Regions from separate parts of the Paenibacillus sp. OK076 genome, predicted to be linked through region 2. Evidence: predicted binding sites of a transcription regulator. Region 2 holds the regulator's gene; the other holds the start of a gene.

Region 1 (11,932 bases), 550 kb from region 2:
GATTGAGTCCTAAACCGGTAAAAATAATTTCTCCTAATCCACCAGCTCCAATTTTGGCAGCCAAAGTGGCGCTGGCGATAATTTCAATCGCAGCGGTTTTAATCCCTGTCAATATCAATGGTCCAGCCACTGGAAATTGGATTTTCCATCGGATTTGTCGTTCAGACATCCCTACACCTTGTGCAGATTCAAGTAAAGACAAGGACACACTTTGTAACCCGGATACTGTATTCATTAAGATAGGAGGGATTCCTAAAATAATGAGAGCAACAAGGGCGGGCCTAATTCCAGTACCCATGATAGGAAGCAACAGAAGTAAGATCGCTAGGCTGGGAACGATTCGTAATGTTTGGAATAACGAGATGATCCATTTTTCGGAACGATTGTATTTAGTTGATAAGGTACCTAATGCAATCCCGATAAGTGTAGAACCCATCAATGCCAATAAACTGATCTTTAAATGCTCTTTCCAAGAATTCAAGAACGTTAACATATGATTCGAAAAATAGTCACTCAGTTGCATCCATAAACTTTCTTGCAAACTCCCTCCTCCTTTCATTCATTTTCATTTGCTTTTCTCATCGACAGAATTATAATATAAGCAATGTATTCGTTTTGAAAGTAGGCACCTTTTTGTTATATAGGAACCTAATAGTAACTATTGGAGGCGATAATGTAGTGATTTCAAAAAAAGAGTTGCCGTTGTGTCCTGTGGCAACGACAGTTGGCTTGATAGGTAACAAGTGGAAGTTATTGGTTATGAGGGATCTTTTGAAGGGGACTCAACGATTCGGAGAACTTCGTAAAAGTATCCCGGAGATCAGTCAAAAGGTTCTCACTGAAAATTTACGTTCAATGGAAGAGGATGGAATTGTCATTCGTACGGTGTTTGCAGAAGTTCCTCCGAGAGTCGAATACAGTTTAAGTGATTTAGGAAATTCACTGAAGCCAATTATATTCTCTATGGAGACATGGGGCCTTGGATACCAGAAACTCAATGATGAACTTCCAGACGATATTCATCAGAGTGAATGAAGTCGAAGTGTTAATCCACCGTCATTTCAAAATAAAATAAGCTCCTCTATTATTCCCATGGAATCATAAACCCTGTATTTTCATCTTCAAGTTAAGTCAATGGAGGACTCATGCGTCCTCCATTGACTCGTAAGAGAAAGTTGATCTTCGAACACCAGTTTCTGCAATATTTCTATTGCATGAAGAAAAAACGGGCAAGATCCTCACAAAATGAATGGCTATATAAAATCAAAATGGATATGCGCTGTTTTTAGATACATGAATGATTTCAGATGGAAATCTTGCCTTAAAATATTTTTCCACTTTCAGATGAATGCTTTTCTCGTACCATTTGTCCCAGCCGTTCGCAGCAAATAATTTTGGCATTTTTAAACGCTCAGATCTCATCCCCATTTGACCATCACCTATCAGTAGCGTATCAATCCAAATTCGATCAGTTATACCTTGTATCATGTTAGCGAAATTAGGTGAAAAAGGTAGCACTGGGGAAATAGATACTTGTGTATATATCCCTGCATCATTTATCTTTTTCAAGGCTTTAACTCTTAAATCTATTCCAGGAGCATAGGGTGAAAAAATTCGTTTCACATCTTCGCGATCTGTCTCGATTGTCATTGAAACCAGAATCCGACATTTTTCCTTTAATTTAAGTAGTATATCAAGGTCTCTGGCAACCAGAGGGCTTCTAGTTTGAATTTGAAGTGAATCTGGTGGGTTTTTATCCATTTCTTCCAATAGGCTTCTTGTAATGTTTGCCCTCTGCTCTACAGGTTGATAAGGATCTGTGGCTGATGACATGAATATACTTATGGGTTTATTTTTGCGTCTTAGAAGAGAGACTTCCCTTACATAGTTTTCTGCTGCATTTTTCTTGACATCCACCCACAATCCCCAAGGAATATCCTTAAACTTTTGAATTGGCATTTCTCTGACGTAACAGTATTCGCAAGCAAATGCACAACCTGTATAGGGATTTAGCGAATGAGTAAAACCAATATCAAGATAACCCTTTACTTCACTTAATATTTTCTTAGACACAATGTCTTTGATTTCAATCGGCATGATGTTACCATCCCCTCAATTACTTTCGTTTAATCTCCCACTTAATCAGTTAATTGAACGATCACACTATGCATGAACCGCCTTTCTTTTTATCTTAAAATTTCTCATGCTACTTGAAAAGTAGGCACCTTTTTATTAGATAGGAACCAGAATGTAACTATTGGGTGTTAACAACAAAACAACCGTTTTAAGAACAGTTGTTTGTTGTCATTAAAGATTAAACTATTGTTTTTATAAGAATGTCCTTATTCTGAACCTGTGTCTTATCTGTGGATACAACGGCTTGGTAACTTTCCGAGGTGGTAACAATTAAAAAAGGTTCCTTCCTATTTTTTTAGATTTAGGTATTCTAAAAAATGTAAAACCGTCCCTCCAATGCTGCCTATTCAAGTTTTAACTACATGTGCTTTTTTGGGATATACATCTAATCGGGAGTAGGAACATGTTCTTGTTCAATACGGTAATCGGTACAAGTTCTTGTCCTTGGCTTGGGACACGAACTTGTACCGATAAAATAAAAAAGCCGCTAAAATAGCGACTTGAATGGGATCATGTTCTTGACCCTCGACAACAAAGACTGAATTTTTTTAAAGTTCCCTACTTTCATGCAATTATGCCCTTTAGTCTTTATTTAACTGAGCAGAGTTAGAACTTGATCTGTTGGTCCCCTTTCTTGCAGTACAATTTTATTTATTATCCTCAAATTTATGTGGCTCTTTAACAAAACTTTTTAAAATAAATCCACACGTTATACAAATTACATGAGTAACATCTGATCCTAATGTTAGCATCTTTTTCATAGGATATACCCTAGCTTCGCCGTGCGACTTGCCCTCCCCAAATTTTGTTCCTCCACATTCAGGACAACATTCTTCGTTTCTCATCCCGAACCTCCTTCAATGAAATTATCTTTTCATTGTTTCTATATAGTCCATATGTAACTTTCTATTATCAACGTAAATCCCATTTTTTTGTAAACGGCTATTAGAGCAACGTGTGAAATCGTATCATCTGAAACTATATCATCAGTAGTATGAGTCACACCTTCTTTAATACCCATTTCAATTAGACTGTCATGTAACAAAGGAACTACCTTAAAAAATGTGCTACAACCCAACCGATCGCTACTATTTCTATAGGCGTCAAGTAGTACTCCTGCAAGGTTATTCCCTTCCTTCTTCAAAATACAAAATTAACTTATAGCAGCTTGCTAAGCGGTAATAAGGCATGATGCAGATGTCCTGCCATATGGTATTGGTATTTACGAACTTCTAACGAAGATACTTCAGTGGTATAAGAGACACCCGTTAATTCCCAGAATTCTTGCCCAGCTAGTTGATAACCGTTATAACACGGATCTCCAAATTGTATCTTAGTTACATTTTCTGACGGAATTACTACGTAAGAATTATCTTTTGTTTCTTTCGAAAATGAACCCATTATATGCACACTCCTTGCTTGATTAATGAAACTATCATTTTATTCTTTTATTAATGTGGCTCAAAGGGTTCTCTTGTTTGGTAACTTTGTGTCATTGTACATCTGCATTATATCTATAAATGAACTAACAGGCAAAATAACGATTAGAAAAACGCCTATCGCAATGAGAACATGTTCTTGTCCCGCGACATAAACAGCTCCCTTTCTTTCACTTCTGTGTTTTAATTTTGCATGCCTCGGTCCGTCCTGTTGCAAACTTTATGCCGTGTTCTTTATCTTATAAGCCACAGACCACGGAAATGTCCGGGCTGGAGGGTGAAAAAGAAGCTGCAACAAAAGGTCCGGGTAACGCCAAACCTCTTGATGCAGCTTCTTTTGTATTTCAACTGGCTTTGCACAGCGAATTCATAATCACTTTAAGCCTTGCGAAGCATTTGTCTCTCGCTTAGCTGTGAAAGCATATCCTTCGTCATGGCCTTCAGGTCGTAGCGGGGAAGAAATCCCCATTCTGTTTTCGCTGCCGTCGCATCAATGGAATGCGGCCAGCTATCGGCAATCGCCTGTCTCTTCGGATCAACGTCATAATCGAGGATAAAGCCGGGAAACTCATCCCGAATCGCTGCAGCGATCGCCTCCGGATCGACGCTCATTGCGGTGACATTAAATGAATTTCGGTGCATCAACCGGGATGAATCCGCTTCCATCAATTCGATGATAGCATTCAGGGCATCCGGCATATACATCATGTCCATGTTTGTGTCCTTGGCGATATAAGATGTATACCGGCCAGCCGTCACGGCTGCGTAATAAATTTCCACGGCGTAATCCGTCGTTCCTCCGCCGGGAGGCGTCATATAAGATATCAAACCCGGGAATCGCAGCCCCCTCGTATCCAGGCCGTATTTGTGAAAATAATAATCACAAAGCAGTTCGCCGGACACTTTGTTCACACCGTACATCGTATTGGGCCGCTGGATCGTATCCTGCGGGGTATTGTCTTTCGGAGTCGAAGGCCCAAAAGATCCAATGGAGCTTGGAGTGAAAAATTGGCAGCCGAGCTCCCTGGATACTTCAAGTGCATTCATCAATCCGCCCATATTCAAATTCCAGGCAAGCAGCGGTTTCTCCTCAGCAGTAGCCGACAGCAGCGCAGCCAAATGGATGACGGTATCCACTTCGTACCGCTTGGCGATTTCGAACATCGCCTTATCATTCGTCACGTCCAGCAGCTCGAATGGCCCGGATCGGGTAATTTCGTGGGCTGATGACCTGAGATCCGTAGCAACAACGTGATCCACACCATAAATTTCACGTAATTTAACAACTAACTCAGAACCGATTTGGCCCAGTGCCCCAGTCACCAAAATCTTGTCCATAAGACATTCCTCCCGAAATATACTCCCGCGAATGCAGCTAAATCAGCTTCATTTCCTTGCCAACTTTCTCATAAACGGAGATCACCTGGTCGAGCATCTCCCTGGTATGGGCAGCTGTCGGCATGTTGCGTATTCTTCCCGTTCCTTTCGGAACCGTCGGAAACAGGATTGCCTTGGCGTAAACTCCTTCTTCATAGAGCCGTTTGCTGAACTGCTGAGTGGTTACTTCATCGCCAATGATACAAGGTGTGATTGGCGTTTCGCTTTGGCCTACATTATATCCAAGCTGGCTCAGGCCATTTTTCAAAGCATTGCCGTTCTCCCACAGCCTTTCGATCAGCTCTTTGTCATTCATCAAAATGTCGACAGAAGCACTGCAAGAAGCGATTACAGCCGGAGGTAGCGATGTCGAGAACAGAAACGGACGGCTTCTCAGCTTCAACCATTCGATCAGTTGTTTTTTACCCGCCACATAACCGCCGACAACGCCGATCGCCTTGGAAAGAGTACCAATTTGAAAGTCAATGCGGTCGGACAATCCAAAATGCTTCACGGTTCCCGCACCTGCTCCGAGAACGCCCGAACCGTGGGCATCATCCACATAAGTAATCAGATCGAATTCTTCAGCTATTTTCACGATTTCGGGCAGCTTTGCTATATCACCATCCATGGAGAAAACCCCATCGGAGATGACCATAATTTTATGGTACTGACCGGATTCCTTGGCCTCTTTTGCCTTCTGTCTTAAATCATTCATATCCGAATGCTTAAAGCGAATCACCTTGGCTCTCGACAGGCGGCAGCCATCAATAATCGAAGCGTGGTTCAGCTCATCGGATAAAATCGCATCATGCTGGTCCATTACCGCGGATATAGCAGCCATATTGCAGTTAAATCCCGATTGATACACGATAACGGCTTCCGTTTTTTTGAAACGGGCCAGTTTTTCTTCAAGCTCAATATGAAGATCCATCGTACCATTAATTGTTCTCACAGCCCCTGCGCCTGCCCCGTATGTCTGCGACGCCTTAACTGAAGCATCAATCAGGCGGTAATCTGTTGCCAGTCCCAAATAGTTATTGGAAGACAAATTGATTAGGGACTTTCCGTCGATACGAATAACAGGACCATTTGCACCCTGCAGCGTATCAATGACGTTATATAGACCTTTAGTCTTTAGATCTTCGATGCTCGAACTTAAAAATTGGTCCAATGCTTGACTTGACATTCCATTCCCTCCTCGATATACGTATGTCCTCGTACAGGAGACATAGTATTCTTCAAAAAAACCTGTTATAAAAGGAATTAAACTAATTTCAATGTATCATCTTTTTTATTTATTGTACACATGTGGCGGACAAAAAATAAAAATATCCGCAAAAAAACATAGCGATTGCTTCCCCCATTCCCGGAAGCAATCGCTACTAAATCTTTGCTTATATCTTTTGCTGCTCGGAACTTCTTGTGCAGCCATTATTTCTTTTGCTTATTCCTTTAAATCAATCGATTTACCCCGGTTCAAACGGGATTCTTCCGCGGCAAACGCAATGAGATGACTCCGTACGGAAGCGCTTGCCGAGGTTAGGCTCTCCTGACCACTACAGTTCCATAGCTATAAACTCCTTAAGGTGCTAGCATTACCCATGCCAACAGCGCTGTTCGGATCATCATGTTCGCCTGTAGCAATAGCTGCCTCTTCAATATAATAGACACTCGTTTCTTTTGAAGAATGTCGACGCCATCATGCGATAAACGGGGGGCCGTGGAGTCGATGTCGTGTTCGACACCATCGGCGGCAACACATTGTCGCGCAGCCCGACACGCAAGTACTCCTTGAACGAAGCTAACAGGTTCTTGTCCCTCTACAATACTCAACACTAAGTCACTTTCTCTACTCACTACAGCATCTTTCAAAGGACCATCAAGAATAACTCCCAAAGCAACATCTTTTCCTCGAAAACTTGCGGCTGAATTGGCTTAATCAGATATTGAAAGGTGATGACATCGAAGCTCTCCACCATGTATTACGATGCATTATCAGACCCTAAAAGGCAGTTCAAGCTCAAAAGTCGCCATATTGGCGACTCTTGAGCTTGAAACCTTCTCCATCCATTCCTATGAAAAAACCGGTCTGTTATTCTGTTTTTTTGGGGAAAGCATGGCGGTAATATCGTATTACCTTGCGATACATCGTCTTATCCTTTAATTGATTGAATATAAATGGGTCCGGTTTGACATTTACCTCTATAATCCAGGGTTTCAGACTGTGATCAAGGCCGATATCCACACCGATTTGCATTAGATACGGGTACTTTTTTTTCATATGACGAGCTATGCGCAGGCTAAGCTCATTCATCTCCTGAACCAGTTTATTTCTGCGTTTTGTGGATGCATGCGATTGTAGCAGCTTGTGAATATCCATCGGTGTACCACCACTATGATAATTGGTTACGATTTTCTTTGGATGACCCAGTCGCCCTATGATTCCGGTAGCTTCCCAATGTTTGGTCGGGCTTAGCTGTATCATGACTCGGATGTCAAAACGTCTGTTATTGTGCTTAAGCAGATGGATTCCTCTCTGAATCAGATAACTTCTTTTATGCACCAAACGAGTCAGACTGCTATAAAACGATTCAAAGCTGTCAAACGTCAGGCGTTTTTGCTCTATCTGATAGACAAAATGTTGATGACTGTCCATCTCGGCCTTAATAACACCCATCCCGAAAGTACCTCTCTCGGGTTTGACATAGACCATTCCATATTTGCTGATCATGGATTTCAGATTCGTTTTGTTATATTTCTGTGTGTCGGGGATAAACGGTTTAATTGATTCATTATTAATGATCAATTTTGTTTTTAACCATTTGCTTCTTAACGGCTGCAATTTATCAACTCCCATGTCGTAAACTCTCCCTTCAGCCACCGCATCAAAGCTCGCTGTTTGATCAAGATCCTGCATGCATTATATGTAATACCGATAAAGGAACCCTCAACAAAAGCCCTATTCGTAAAAAATGTATATTTGCACATGCCCTGACCAAAACACTTTTGCACACATACCATATAATAAGTCATCACGATTTGTGCAAGGAGTTGAGAAGATGTCCGTCGAGCCTGGAATCCGGTTGAATAATGCGCCTAAGATTGATGTTCTTATACCAGCGATAGAGAAAGATTTGGCTACCCTTCCCCTCGTCATCAATAACATTCGCCGTTATGTAAAACATCCCATTGGAGGCATTTATATTGTTTCTCCGGTCAGCACCAAAATCAGAGAACTTTGTTCCCGTAAAAACTGTATTTTTGTTAATGAGCGATCCGTCCTGCCTATAACCAAAAACGAGATACACTACCAGTCCTCCCGATGGAATCGGTCAGGCTGGTTATATCAGCAGCTGCTCAAAATGAACGGAGATTCCATTGTGAAGGCAAAATACTTTCTAGTCATGGATGCGGATACCGTACTGATTAAACCTCATTCATTTCTTGTAGAAGGCAAAACAGTATTTTACTGCCGTGACTGGAGCCAGCCGGAATATTTCAATACCTACCGTAAGTTGTTAGGCATGAAAGCTCCGCGCCCGCGCTCTTTTGTCACCCATTATATGCTGTTCGACAAATCGAAACTCTCTGCCTTAAAACAGAAAATCGAAGCGGTTCATAAGCTGCCTTGGTACAAAGCGATCATCTCCAATATCAATAAGAAGAAGCAGTTTGGTTTCTCCGAGTATGAAACGTATGCCAATTTTATGTATACGAAGAACCCAGGCAGCATGGTCCTTAGAAGTTCCATGAATAAAAGTCTGAATGTGAACGCTTCTTCGTTAAAAGAGCAACAAATCCGTAATCTGGCTCTTAAATACCGTTCTCTTTCCTTTCATAAACGGAAAATCTATAGTAAAGCTCCCTGAGCTTAAGGAGGAAGCCCATGCATATCGTACTGCTGTGCGGCGGCTCTGGCAAAAGGCTCTGGCCGTTATCCAATGAGCTTCGCTCCAAGCTGTTCATAGATATACTTCCATCACCCGCTGGAGGTAGGGAATCCATGATCAGCAGAGTATGCCGCCAGCTTGACAGTTCATGCCTAACGGATTCAACGCTCATTATTTCACATCAGGATCAGGCTAATATTACGGCTCGACATACTCAAGGCAAAATACCAGTAATCGGGGAACCTTATAAACGAGGCACTTTTACTGCGGCGGCCTTAGCGACGTTATATCTGCAATCCTTCCGGATGGCCAAAGATGACGATGTGATCTGTATCGCGCCAGCTGATGTGTTCGCAGGTGAAGATTTTTTCAGCAACTTCCAATTACTGCCGGACATCTTGAAACATTCTCAAGCCGATATCGCTTTAATTGGGACAAGGCCTACACATGCTTCAGAGCAGTATGGATACATCCTGCCGGGTGGGGAAGAACGTAATGCTTATGCGCCCATAACACAATTTATAGAAAAACCCGAAGCCACTATTGCTGAAACTCTGCTACAACGTGGGGCACTATGGAACTGCGGTGTGTATGCGTTCACCGTCGAGTTTATGATATCCCATATTAAAAAAATGGGGCTGCCGGTTCATTATGATCAATTGTCGTCCCTGTATGAAGCGTTGCCTGAACGCAGTTTTGACAAGCATGTTGCAGAAAAGGCACAGCGGGCCGTAGTCCTGCCTTATAAGGGAGTATGGCAAGATATCGGAAGCTGGGATACGCTGTGCGCAGAGTTAGATTCCCATGTAATCGGACACGGTGGAATCTCGGGCTCTTCCTCCGATTCCTATATTATTAACGAGCTTCCCTACCCCATCCAAGTCATTGGCGTGCCAGGTATTATCGCTGCCGCAAGTCCGGACGGCATTCTCATTGCCAACAAAAATAATTCAAATGAAATTAAAGCGCAATTGGGCAACTTGCCATTAAAACCGATGTATGGTGAAGCAACCTGGGGCAGTTATCGTGTCATTGAGAGTTCGGTAGAAGATGAAAATACAACTGTAACCACATTAAACATAACCGTTCTACCGGGCAAACATATCGGGTTGAAATGGCACCGGGCAGGATGTAGAGCGTGGACGGTACTTGCAGGCAGCGGTCAATTGCTTATCAACGGACAGGTCACACAGATGACTCTGGGCACTCAGTTCGCGATGATCTCGGAGAGCGTCTATTCTATTTTCGCTGAAACCAGGTTGGTCTTCCTTGAAGTACAGATCGGCGAACCCGAGGATGAGAACAACCTCCTTTTTGAAGAAGAAGACTGGAATATAATCGTAGAACGTGCAGGATCGTATAACTATGGAGTGTAAATTGAATATTCAAATCTTAGCCCCGTCCATTCGTGGGGGCTATTTGCTTTGCGTATCGAACGAAACATGGGGTAAAACCAAATCTCAGTGTGCTAGGGAATATGTTCTTGTCCCTCGACATTTTTGTACATTGACATAAAGTTATTATATTCGGGTTGCTCATACATTCGCCTCTATTCTTAGAAATAAATGATTTCGAATTCAGTTTATCTATCTTTACATATGAAGAAAAAGCCAACATTTAAGCGCTGGCTTTTTATTATAAATCGTTTTAAACTTCTTCTTATCTGCTGCACGATCTCGCAGTTGAAGCTTTCCAGCCTAAATAAATGTCGCTTAAACTCGTTCAACAATTTTATGATTCGTTAATATGACTATTCACTCGATGAGATTGTTAGCCATTGTACTCGTTCAGTTTCTCCCAGACCCACTCATTTACATACCCTAACTCTTTAATTTTCAGGGCAGTCTCTTTAAATGGTGTAATATCCCCTGTGAGGTGATTTGATGAACAAGATTTTAGCGATCTCGATTTTGGGAATGGGTTTAACAGGTGCTGTTTTAATCATCTCAATTGCTCTGTTGTTTAACCCCCCAATAGGAAATGTGTTGAAGATGGTTACTGCTGCTTCAACATTATCTTTTATTATATTTGCTGTTTCGGCTGTGGTATTTCGTCGGCGATTAGATAATGAAAAAAGAGAGTAATTTATTTATACTTCCTCGATTTAGGACGAATGATGCCCAGTAGCAACCCTAACAATGTTTTTACTCAAGCAAAAAAAGCATCTCCTTCAGGAGATGCCTTTTTTGTGCTTATCTTCAGAAAATAATGAAATATATCTCCTCCAACAAGGTATTCTCCCCTACAAGCACCCGTGCCAGAAAATAGAATCTTCTGTTTTAAGATATATGTAGTTATAATACTGAACATAAGTGCTTATCCCAAGGTGATCTTCTCCATGAGAGTACCGATCGAATTTTATCTCCGAAATTACTAAATAAACAACCTCATTTATGTTGCTCTTTAGAAAAATCCTTCTTCAAATAAAAATAACTAAAAGAGCCCACCTAATACTTAGGTGGGCTCTTACTCCTATTTCCCGTATAACTTTTGGGAACGGATTCTCTTTGGAGTAACTTTAAATCAATGCGTAAGCGGAGAAAGTGCCGCAGTTACATCTCTTTCTTACTCATCTTTAAGAATCCAGTCGGTCAGTTCTTTGTCACAACATTGCGATTCCTCGAACCTAAGTGGGACAATGTGCTTGTCCCTCGACACTAATAGTTAAAACATTCCTGCTCTTGTGATGTCTCTACTCCGGAATAAATATCGCCAAATGCAAACTCGATAATGTAGTTAGCAACATCAGGAGCGATATCTTGCAATGATTCGACTAGACGTTCTACTGCTCCGCCGCCCGCGCCTACTGCCATTAATTTGTTCCATCCTAGTTGATAGCGTTCTGTCGTCATTGAGTATAAAAATGCTGAGATGAAGAGGTTCCACGGTATGGCAACAGCCAAGTACCCAGTCGAGCAAAAGCAATCTTTCGCATATTTAAATAAATCAACAAAGCTTATGACTGAGACAAAATTCCTTTTACAAACAATGAAACACTGTGCTTGTAGAAATCTTCCTCGGTGACGAGTTGGGACTGATATTGCCCGTGAATCAGCTCGCTCATCTGAAATCCGTAGCACATCGAGA
Region 2 (11,932 bases):
TTTCAAGCAGCAGCGCATCAACGCCTCCCTCAATTAAAGCAAGCGCTTGCTCAAAATAACTGTCGATGAGTTCTTGGAACGTTACTCCACCTGTTACAGACAGCGTTTTGGTAGTAGGGCCCATAGCGCCGACCACATAACGTGGAGACTCCGGTGTCGAGAATCGATCCGCGGCCGCTTTTGCAATTCTGGCTGCTTCGAGATTAATTTCACGTGCACGGTCCTGAATGTCATATTCAGCAAGTACAACTGAAGTTGCACCAAACGTATTTGTTTCAATCAAGTCAGCACCGGCTTCCAGATATTCCTCATGAATACGCTGGATCAGCTCTGGACGTGTAAGTACAAGCATTTCATTACACCCATCCAGGTCTTCTCCGCCAAAATCTGCGCCTGTGAGTTCAACCTGCTGAATCATTGTCCCCATTGCACCGTCGAGGATCAATATTCGTTGTTTTAATGCATCATGTAAGCTAAGCTTATCCAATATCGTCACCTCCGCAAAACGTTAAATCTTAGTTTAACAGAAACTAACTTAATGTGAAAGATCGGGTTTGATCAGTCCCCTGGCGGTTTTTGTTGAAGTTCGAATCAATTTGTGAATCGACAAAAATAGAGGAATCCGATATAATAGCGATTAAACCAAGTGGAAAAGAGGGAAAGAACATGGCTGAAATTGTAATCCGAAATACGAACGAACGTATCACTGGAGACGAAAATGTTCGAAATTTCTTAAACAAATATGATGTTTTATTTGAAAAATGGGACGCGTCAAAATTAAACACTGATCTGCAAAACAACTTTGGACTCACAGATGAACAAAAAGAAGAAGTCCTAAAAACATATGACTATGAAATCAGAGACTTGGCTGCACGTCGCGGATACCAAATCTGGGATGTAATAACGTTATCAGAACAAACACCAGATATTGAAGAGAAGCTTGCCAAATTTGAAGAGATTCACACTCATGCTGAAGATGAAATCCGTGCAATTGTAGCCGGCAAAGGAATCTTTGTCATCAAAGCTACAGATGATGTAGGTTACTTTAATGTAGAATTGTCTCCTGGAGACGTTATCTCGGTACCTGAGAACACCCCACACTTCTTCACATTGATGGAGAATAAACAAATCATTGCCGTGCGGCTGTTCATTGAAAAAGATGGCTGGATCGCAGATCCGTACCCTGATCCAACGTTTATCAAACAAGCCTAATTAGCAAATTCTATCATTTGCTCAACAAACCCCTGTTCATTTCGAACAGGGGTTTCTGCATATGGAGAAAGTATACAACATTTGATGTTTTATATAAAATAATGCGGATATTTGGCCTTCATCTTCTCTTGTTCAACAACAACGAGTCTGAGATGAGCTTCCATAACCTTAACAGCTCGCTCGGTTTCACGTTCCGTGATGAGTCGGTATATTTCTTTGTGTTGTGAAATAATAACCTCTGCATCGGAATCTTCAGACAGGCGTAACAAACGAAGGCGATTAAAGGGAATATTGAGCTGCTGCAGCATTTTCCAACTTCTCATTTTTCCTGTGCCTTGAAACAATATTTGATGAAACTCTTCATCCAGTTCAAAAAGCCGATAGAAGTTATTTTTTCCTATACATACTTCCTGCATGGCAATATTGGTTTCAAGTCTGAATCTGAATTCTTCCGGAAAAGAAGTACAAGCCAGAGTAACAATTTCCTTCTCCATCTTCTCTCTCATAAACCTGCCTTCTTCAACATGCTCCAGATTAATATGGGACACGATGGTTCCACTCTGTGGAATGATATCCAGTAATTCTTCTTCGGCAAGCTTCATGAATGCTTCACGTACTGGCGTTCTGCTTACTTGCAATTCATCGGCAATTTCCTTCTCGGAAATCTTGGTACCAGGCTCAAGTTCAAGGTGCAGAATTCGTTCCTTTATCAGATTGTATGAATAATCCCGGGTCGAACCTCTAATCTTTTGATTAAGTGACATTCCGTAACCTCTTCCTCTCAGCCGTATTCATCCATCTTAGCACAATTTGCCGCTCCACTAAAATTCCCTCAGTGAAACGGCAATGGGCAAATTTCAATTCAGAACTACTGTTGCTTGTTTTCTTTGTACTTCTTATACGTGTCGTTGGCAAGCTGCAAATATTGAGACAATCCTTGGCTTTCCAATTCTTTTACAAATGCATCAAACTCGGTAAGTTTGCGTTCTCCCAAAATGAATTTAAGTGTATTTTGATCCGAAAAATCCTTGAGTGGTGTACTGAGCAGCGTGACTTGTTCACGATCGATATCCGAGTAAGGAATTGGTGGCTCTGCAGGAATCACTTCTTTTGTATCTTTCATGTCTTGTTGGAATTTCAGTTCTTCCTCACTAAACATGGATTGCAGCAAATCTGTCGTGCCTCCATATGCAAACACACCACCAGAGAAGCCGTAATCTATACGCAAATCTTTCGTGCCCTTCGGATTCAATCCGTTATAATTCACGTCTTCTGCCAGTTTACGAACGCCGTCCTTTTTGGTGAAGGTTTCGCCTTCAACACCCCATTTAGCAAATTCCTGACCTTCATCACTATAATATAACCAGTCAATAAATTGCATGGTTGCTTTAAAGTTTTCGCTGTCTTTAATTTTCCCGGAAATCATGACACCGTTTTCAAGTCTGGAGCCAGACATCAGTTGGCCTTTTGGACCACCAGGGACCGTAATTTTGGCGATGGAGAAATTCCCTTCTCCCAATGTTTTATTCATGTCATTACGGTGCAGTACTAACGTTTGTGAGTTACCATTGATCATGAATGATTTACCAGAAACGAATTTTTGTGTAGCCTGATCATCGTCTTGCGTGAAGCTTTCCTTATCCAGAAGTCCTTCCGATACAAGCTTGTTGAAGTAAGTTAACATATCTTTATATTCCGGTGTTGTAGCCGTGTATACAAATTCATCCTTGTCTGCCTGATATGTCAGACCATTACCGAATCCCCATCCAGCTTTTGTCCCAAAACCAATAGCTGCAATACCCAGCGTACTATTGAACTTGAATCGATCAGAGAATGGAATGGAATCCGGATAAATTTCTTTCAGCTTTTTGGCAGCCTCATACAATTCATCCCATGTCTTCGGAATGGCAATGTTATTTTTCTCAAAAATATCAGTTCTCACAATAAGCGTATAGTCTGGCCATACCTCTTCGTGTAAACCTGGAAGTACATAATATTTCCCATCTTCTTGTCGAAGGCCCTCCAGCTCATCCTCAAGTCCCCATTTCTCTATTTTATCCTTGAAATTAGGCATCAAATCAACATAGTCACTCACTGGCAAAATCGCACCCGAGGATACAAAAGCCGCTTCTTCACCTGGATAGGTTTTCGGAATAACCAGTGGAGCATCTCCAGAGCTGATCAAAAGAGATCTTTTCTGGGGATAGTCACTCATCGGTACGATGGTAGGATCAAGCGTAACTCCGGTTTTTTCCGAGATTTTTTGGAACAGGAGCCAATCTTTCTTGTACGGGTATGCAGGCTGGTCACTGTACAGAATAGATAGATTAAACGGTTCAGTGGCTTTAAAGGTCTGCCCTACACCATAGGATTCCATGGCTCCCTTGGATTCTGGTTCGACTTTGTCTCCACCAGCTCCGCTGCTACATGCTGCCAGAACGACACTCATCATTGTTGCCAATACCATCTTGCCTACCAGCTTACGTGGTCTCTGTTTCATTCAATTCTCCCCCTGCATGTGGTTTAGATTGGCCTTACAATCAAGATGTTGAACTATATCGTTTTAGGATTACTGTTTTACTGTTTAACAGATCCCAACATGATACCGGTTACAAAATATCTTTGGACGAAAGGATAGATGGTCAGAATAGGAAGAATGGTAAGTACCATGGTCACCGACTTAATATTCGCAGCGATTTGAGTCAAATTATCTGCAGATGCTCCCGCGGAAGCCCCACCAGTCGCGCCGGCGATCATATTACGCAAGTAGATTGTTACTGGGAACAGTTCCTTTTTGTCGAGATACAGAAATGCGGGAAACCATGAATTCCAGTGTCCTACAGCGTAAAACAGAACCATCGTTGCCATGACAGCTTTACTCAGCGGTAGAATGATCCGCAACAAAATGCCGTACGTATTCAAACCGTCGATTGCTGCCGCTTCCTCAAGCTCCTCAGGCATGTTTTCGAAAAATGATTTCATAATTAACATGTTATAAATGCTGATTGCACCAGGCACAACCAAAGCCCACATCGTATTATTGAAACCTAGAGAGTTAATCAGGACATAGTTAGGAATCAAGCCGCCACTGAAAAACATCGTGAAAACTGCAAACATCGTCAAAAACTTTCGTCCCATTAATCTTTTCTTGGATAAGGCATAAGCGAAAATCGTCGTCATGAACATGGAAATTAAAGTACCTACAACCGTATATATAATTGTGTTTTTATAGTTGGTCCAGAACATGCTGTCACGAGAGATCGTCTTGTAGGTTTCAACATTAAATCCTCTTGGGATAATGCTCACCTTGCCTGAATTAATATAAGCCTCGCTACTGAAAGATTGGGCCACAACATTCAGAAACGGATAGAGCGTGATGAACACCACAAGCAGCAAAAAGATGGCATTGAACACTTTAAATACTTTGTATGATTTTGACTCCAGCATATTGCTCCTCCTTTACCACAAGCTTCGTTGTGTCAGTCTGCGTGAAATTGCATTAACCGAGAATACCAGGATCAGCCCAATAATGGATTCGAACAACCCAATGGCGGTAGCATAGCTGAAATTGCTCGACTGCAAACCTACCCGGTACAGATAAGTAGAAATCACGTCAGATGTCTCGTAGATCAGCGGATTGTAAAGGAGTAAGATTTTCTCAAATCCAACCGCAAGGAAATTACCCATGTTCAAAATCAGCAATGTAACAATCGTTGGGAGAATACCGGGTATGGTTATATGGAGGGTTTGCTTCCAACGGTTTGCACCATCGATCCGCGCAGCCTCATACAAAGAATCATCAATGGTTGTCAACGCAGCCAAATATAGAATGGCTCCCCACCCCATACCTTGCCAAACCTCAGAGGTGATATAGATTGTTCTGAACCATTCCGCTCGCTGCATGAAAGGAATGCTGTCTCCGGTAAAAAATGATACCATTCCGTTAATTGAGCCATTAACTGCCGTTAATTGCAGAATCATTCCGGCAACGATGACGATGGACAAGAAGTGCGGAAGATACGATGCGGTCTGCACAAACTTTTTGAAGCGTTTGCTTTTCACCTCATTCAGCAGCAATGCAAAAATGATCGGAACTGGGAAGGTGAAAAGTAACGCAAGTCCACCGAGCATAAGTGTGTTTCCAAATACTTTCCAAAAGGTTGGATCTTGAATGAACATCTGAAAATACCTGAATCCAACCCATGTCTCTCCAAAAATACTGCCTCCCGGTACAAATCGTCTAAAGGCGATTACATTACCAAGCATTGGCCCGTATTTGAAAATAATAAGATAGATAATTGGAAGAATTAACAGCGAGTACAGCTGCCAATCTTTGCGAAGCAGAGCTGCAGCCGTTCTTAACCTGCTTTCTTTTCGTAAAGATGTCATCGTTAGTGTAGTTTTAGCGGTTTCCGACTCCATATGTTATTTCACTCCGATCCTTAGCTTGATAAACTAAAAGCGTTTTCGGCAAGTCTTATCATATCTTCCTTTTGTAGAAGACAAGTATTTAGATGAACTTCACCCCCACTACAAAATCAATAATGTAAGCGGTATCAATTCTGGCAATCACTAGAGATACATATCGGTTAAGATGCTTACCATCATTTTGTTACTAACCACTACCTGTTGTTTTTACTGAATTAAGTGGCTTTCTTTAATTATTTAAAGCGCTTACAATAGAAAGCAAAATTAGAGCGAATAACTCCTGTTTCACTTCATTCGAGTAAGTCAACAGATATCCGCTGCATTTCTTCGCATACTAGTTGTACTAGTATGTTAGTTATATTCTAAATCAGCAGTTCTATAATATCAATAACTTTTAATAAAAAATTTTATATTTCGTAATTACGGTTCAGTTCAAGCTGTCCCAAAACAAAAAAACATTGTTAGGTTTTATGGATAAAATACATCTCATAAAACCTAACAATGTTTGAGCAGTACAAGAAAAAAACGATTTATGATGCACTAATTGAGAATTCAGCAATGATTCGTTCCAATTCGGATAAATGCTTGATTTGATGGTCAGGCACATACGATTCGGTATTCTCTTTGTTCTCACGGTTAATCCAAACAGATTGAATACCTGCAGACAACGCTCCACGAATATCAGTCGTAAGCTTATCTCCAACCATTAAACTCTCCTCAGGTTGCACTCCCAGCTTACTCAATGCGTGCTCGAAGATCGAAGGATCAGGTTTTCCTTTACCGAATGTACCCGAGATAATAATTTCGTCAAAAAAAGGAGCCAATTCAGGAACGCCATCAAGCTTCTCTTGTTGTAAAGCAGGACAGCCGTTGGTTAAAAGCAAAAGCTTGAACTTCCCTTGTAGATGACTCAACGTTTCCATCGTTTCTTCATAGACATGGGGTCTTGATCTCCGCTCTGCCCCAAATTGTGAGGCGAGTTGTTCCGCCAGATCTTCACGATCAACACCCAGCTTTAACAAGCCACGACGCCATGACTCTTTACGATATGCAGGTGCAAGCTGCTCCAACTGGCGAAATTCCGGCTGATCCCCACCCGTGAAGTTAGCCCAAAGACCTTCAAACGGGTTAATCCCAATCATTTTGGTAAACGAAAAAGTTTCATAAGACTCATACAGATTACGTGCCTCATTACGAACAGCTTCTTCAAGTTCTTCGGGTTTAACACCAGTCTCTTGAGCAGCGATCAGGCAAGTCTCATGAAAGGCTTCTCGAACACTGCGCTCATCCCACAGCAAAGTATCATCCAGGTCGAACAAAATCGCTTTTAACGCCATTTCGGTCATCTTCCCCTTTATGCAAAATTACTTTTTCTCGTATGTTTCCACGGTGATTTGATGTGCTTTGGCGAATTTCAGAAGACGCTCAGTGATTGCATCGGTATCATAACGATTGAGTAGTTTGGTAAATACCCATCTCTTACCTCGTGCATTATGCTCAATCACAACCGTGCCTGGCTCAAATCTGAATTTCACGATATCGTCGACTCCAATTGAACGCTCACGGTTCCCTTTTGTCGTCAAAATCCGGTTACTTCCTATTTTGACATAAGGACGACGGAGCATGAAGATGACTGCCAAAAATACATACAGCAACATGGTCACCCAGTCCCAGGTGGTCATCGGAGCTTTGACAAGAAATGTACTCATAAAGAGGTACAGGAATGCTAGTCCGATCAGAAAAATAGGAAACAGAAGGCTGCGTCCTTTAAATACTTCCTCACCTGGTGTGCCTGAAATCGGTTGACCGCTTTTTTTACGTTGCTGATTCAACTGCTTAGAATTTTTCCGAACCGTTCTCTCGAACGAACGCGACATGAGAATCCCCCTTAGATGTTCTTTGTATCGGCTTACATAACAGTAAACCAACATTTCCCCCTATAATTTGCAACCTCTAGATAACAGGAAGAAACCTAAATATCATAATGATATCATTAGGTTTCCTTAATGTTTGAGTTTGCCTTGGTGGCCTTGATCGTTCTCATCATCTACGATTTCAATCGAATCCAGTTGTTGTCTGAAATTGCTTCGAATGTTATTCAAATAGATTTCTCTAAGCTTGGCACGTTCAGCGAGCTCTTCCTCTGTCAATCCAGTAGATTTTTGCTTGCGAGCCAATTCATTAATACGTGCTACCAGACTATCTATATCCAAGCTTGTCCCCTCCAAAAATACAAAGTCATATTAACTTTGACATGATAAGGGCAGCTTGTCAAGCTGACACGCATTAATGCGTGTGAATATGCAGTTTTATTGTGTGAATTGAGGCAGTATTAAGACTTGCCCCACTTGTATTGAAGTTGATCCAAGTTGATTGACTTTCTTAATTGCTTCTATATATATACGTGTATCCATTGTTTCCGGTTTGTGATTCAATGATATACTCCATAGTGTATCTCCTTGTGAAACTGCTATCTTCCCGCCAGGCAACAGATCATTTTCATTACCAGCAAACACTGTCAATACTGTACTGCATCCAACCAGTATAATTAAGCTTACGATTATTAATTTCAAGACCCATGTTGGGACGTTACCTTTTGCAAAAACCTTCTTAAAATTCCTTATGTTCGTTTCAACCACTTCTGAATGCACCGGTTCGTAAATGCTTTGATAAGTAGAATATCTCATTAAATATCGACCTCCAAACGTTTGTTCCTATCCGTTGAAATCAATATAACACGAACACTTGTTTTGTACAATAACTTTTTAGAACAATTGTTCGCTTTTTTTTTGTAACATCCTACATTCCATTATCTTTCTTCTATTGTATGGGAACTGTCATTTGCAGTATTTGATTAGACTAAAAGAAATTTTTCATCTTAATTTGCAAAAAAACATTGATTTTATGGCATTTTATTTAGAACTTATGTTTGTACGAACGGAGGTTCTATGTTATAATTTTCCCAAACGTTACTAAAATGGGGTTGATACGGTATGTCGAAGATATCCAGCAGGCAACAGGCTATTCTGGAGTTTATACGCAATGAAGTCCGGTTGAAGGGGTATCCTCCTTCCGTACGCGAAATTGGTGAGGCCGTTGGGTTGGCTTCCAGCTCTACAGTACATGGACATCTGGATCGTTTGGAGAAGAAAGGTCTGATTAGACGCGACCCAACCAAACCAAGAGCCATTGAACTTCTCAGCCAGGAAGAGTCAGAGCATTCACATCAGTTTGCTCACAGCGTTGCTCGCATTCCAGTCGTGGGTAAAGTTACTGCAGGGGTTCCAATCACAGCAACAGAAAATATCGAAGATTACTTCCCTCTTCCTACGCATTATGTAGGCGATCAGAAAGTATTTATGCTTTCGGTCGTGGGTGACAGTATGGTTGAAGCAGGCATTGTTAACGGAGACTATGTTATTGTACGTCAGCAGCAAACTGCGGATAACGGCGACATCGTAGTAGCCATGACTGAAGACGATGAAGCAACGGTAAAAACGTTCTACAAAGAAAAAGATCATATTCGTCTTCAACCGGAAAATTCGACTTTTGAACCGTTGCGTTTGAAACACGTTAGCATCCTCGGCAAAGTCATTGGCCTTTTCCGTGATATTCATTAATATGTATTGATGTTGTTCAGATGTTTCACAATAAGATACTTAAAGAGGTTGTCCCGTTCCGGGACAACCTCTTTTTTCTACATATTACTTATATTATTCTACGTTAACGACTATTCGCTGCGTCTAAGAATGCTCTTATGATGAGAGAACACATCAAAACTCTGATGACCATGGTAAGAACCCATTCCACTTTCTCCTACGCCGCCGAACGGAAGATAATGTGATGTCATATGAGACAATGTGTCATTAATACAACCACCACCAAAAGAAACTTGATTCAGAACCTGATTCTGCAGATTATCATTTTGCGTGAAGAGGTATAATGCCAGTGGTTTTGGACGGCGAACAATCTCATCTAGCATCGGGTTAAGATCAGTATACTTAAACACAGGAAGGATTGGACCAAAGATCTCCTCTTGCATCACTGGGGATTTCCAATCCACTTCCCCCAGTACTGTTGGTTCAATGAGCAGCTGATCACGTTCAGATCGTCCACCAATCATTGCTTTGCCATCTTGGAGTAACACCGCTAAACGATCAAAGTTACGTGCGTTGACAATGTGCGGAAAATCAGCATTTTGCAACACATCGTCTCCAAATTTGTCCTGAATTTCTGCACCGATCAATTCCACTAATTTGTCATGTACATCCTCATGTACAAGCAAATAGTCAGGAGCGACACAGGTTTGCCCAGCATTCAGAAATTTACCACGAACAATGCGCTGAGCCGCCAGCTTCAAATCCGCATCCTGATGAACTATGACTGGGCTCTTACCCCCTAGTTCTAACGTAACTGGAGTCAAATGCTCAGCAGCTGCCTTCATAACAATGCGGCCAACACCTGTACTGCCTGTAAAGAAAATATAATCAAACTTTTCTTTCAGCAATGCTGTACTGGTCTCGACTTCTCCTTCCACAACTGCCAGGTACTCACTAGGAAATATCTCATGAATCAAATTATAAGTCAGACGTGATACGGCTGGAGTTAATTCAGACGGCTTAATAATAGCACAGTTACCCGCAGCAATGACTCCAATTAGAGGGCCGAAAGCCAGCTGGAACGGATAGTTCCATGGTGCAATAATAAGAGCAACTCCATAAGGTTCTGGATAAATTAGGCTTGTACCATCAGGTATAGCAGAATTTGTAGGCACAGGTTTTGGTGTTGCCCATTCCTCCAAGTGTTCCAATGCAAAATCCAGTTCACCCAACACAATTCGAATCTCGGAGCCATAAGCCTCTGTTTCAGATTTATTTAGATCCGCACGGAGTGCGTCAAGAATACGTTGCTGATATTTCTCAATTCCCTGTCTTAATTGCTGAAGAGCACGAATACGGTACTCTACAGACTTGGTTTGACCTGTATAAAAAAATGTCCGCTGTGCGGAAACCAGTTGCTTCTCTTGTTCCATATTAACATCTCCAATTAATTGTTCAAAATTTAATTTCTAAAAACATAAATGAATTATAACGCAATTATATGAAACTATCAACATATAGATACTGTAAAAATAGAGTAAACAATCAATATGAACTTTCGCTTCAACGATATGATCGTAATTTAATTAACCATTCTCTTTTTTATTGACTACTTTAAAACCTCAATGCTAAGATGCCAAGATCTACACTACGAATACCAGCTTTCCCTTTACCTTTTTGTTTCGGTCCCTGATCTACTACAACGTGAGATAGTAATCGTTCTCGATAGCGCACACGGTTTCTGCCTATGTTATTTCTTCCTGAATTTTCTCTTCATTAAATACACTTGATATATACTTGGAATCAGGATACTTACTGCATATGTTTACGAGAATAGGATTGACAAAAAAAGAGGTCATTGCTACAATGGCCCTCATATCTTAAGGAAGGATGATTCAGATGATTCGTCGTCTAAAAAAACTAAAGAATGTGGCTACCGCATCACGCTTCTAAGTTACTCAGAAATATAACTTAGAAGCGAGGAATTTAAAATGAATATAAACCACTTTAATCACTGGTCCGAAATTAAGTATTTAAAGGACATTGGAACCAATCCATTAATTGATGTTGGCGATTACTCCTATTACTCTGGTTATTACGATAACCATTCATCTTTTGAAGATGGATGCGTGAGATATTTATGGGGAGATGAAAAATCGAGGAGCTTATTCAACCCGATTGAGGAATTTGGTTGGCAAATAGATCGATTAATTATTGGTAATTATGTATGTATCGCAGCCGGCGTCGTTATTCTTATGGGAGGAAATAACAATCACCATGCGGAGTGGATCACGGTTTATCCGTTCGCTAATCAAATTAGCCGTTCATTCTCACCCAAGGGAGATACCATTATAGAAAGCGATGCATGGATCGGCATGAATGCCATGATTATGCCTGGTGTTACCATTGGTGAAGGTGCGATTGTTGCAGCAGGCTCAATTGTAACAAAAGATGTCGCCCCTTACACGATAGTTGGTGGAAATCCTGCAAAAGAAGTTAGAAAGCGTTTCTCAGAAGAAAAAATCATGAAGTTAAAAGAAATGCGCTGGTTTGATTGGAAAAGAGAATCAATTGAAGCAGCCACTCACTTACTTTCTAGTTCTTCTATTGATGAGTTATATGAGTACTATTTATCAGAAATTAAGGACTGAGCTCCTATATATATAAAGCTAGGTAGAATAATATTCTACCTA

What was found. Region 2 encodes LexA, which represses DNA repair genes until DNA is damaged. Its sites were predicted from a motif close to CGAACATATGTTCG; they were not measured.
Region 1: BMY78_RS12310 (SPL family radical SAM protein) is a predicted target of LexA. The motif match lies at 2,288-2,301, and genes of this name have one in related genera.

Annotation. Positions count from the first base shown of each region.
Region 1 covers NZ_FOCH01000001.1:2,786,222-2,798,153, forward strand. The annotation lists gene BMY78_RS12300 (ABC transporter permease) at 1-541, opposite strand, end outside; gene BMY78_RS12305 (winged helix-turn-helix transcriptional regulator) at 679-1,035, shown strand; gene BMY78_RS12310 (SPL family radical SAM protein) at 1,264-2,097, opposite strand; gene BMY78_RS12315 (transcription initiation factor TFIIIB) at 2,784-2,981, opposite strand; gene BMY78_RS12320 (hypothetical protein) at 3,295-3,537, opposite strand; gene BMY78_RS12325 (L-threonine 3-dehydrogenase) at 3,954-4,913, opposite strand; gene BMY78_RS12330 (glycine C-acetyltransferase) at 4,951-6,141, opposite strand; partial or broken gene BMY78_RS33265 (DNA-binding response regulator) at 6,854-6,937, opposite strand; gene BMY78_RS12340 (YheC/YheD family protein) at 7,048-7,812, opposite strand; gene BMY78_RS12345 (DUF6492 family protein) at 8,015-8,824, shown strand; gene BMY78_RS12350 (sugar phosphate nucleotidyltransferase) at 8,842-10,221, shown strand; gene BMY78_RS12355 (hypothetical protein) at 10,729-10,929, shown strand; gene BMY78_RS32815 (hypothetical protein) at 11,503-11,658, opposite strand; gene BMY78_RS12360 (TetR/AcrR family transcriptional regulator) at 11,802-11,932, opposite strand, start outside.
Region 2 covers NZ_FOCH01000001.1:3,337,875-3,349,806, forward strand. The annotation lists gene metH (methionine synthase) at 1-487, opposite strand, end outside; gene BMY78_RS14685 (cupin domain-containing protein) at 667-1,212, shown strand; gene BMY78_RS14690 (GntR family transcriptional regulator) at 1,302-1,976, opposite strand; gene BMY78_RS14695 (ABC transporter substrate-binding protein) at 2,081-3,712, opposite strand; gene BMY78_RS14700 (carbohydrate ABC transporter permease) at 3,790-4,659, opposite strand; gene BMY78_RS14705 (ABC transporter permease) at 4,672-5,601, opposite strand; gene BMY78_RS14710 (HAD family hydrolase) at 6,171-6,977, opposite strand; gene BMY78_RS14715 (hypothetical protein) at 7,005-7,517, opposite strand; gene BMY78_RS14720 (DUF896 domain-containing protein) at 7,644-7,853, opposite strand; gene BMY78_RS14725 (LysM peptidoglycan-binding domain-containing protein) at 7,950-8,327, opposite strand; gene lexA (transcriptional repressor LexA) at 8,634-9,260, shown strand; gene BMY78_RS14735 (aldehyde dehydrogenase) at 9,371-10,672, opposite strand; gene BMY78_RS14740 (CatB-related O-acetyltransferase) at 11,231-11,890, shown strand.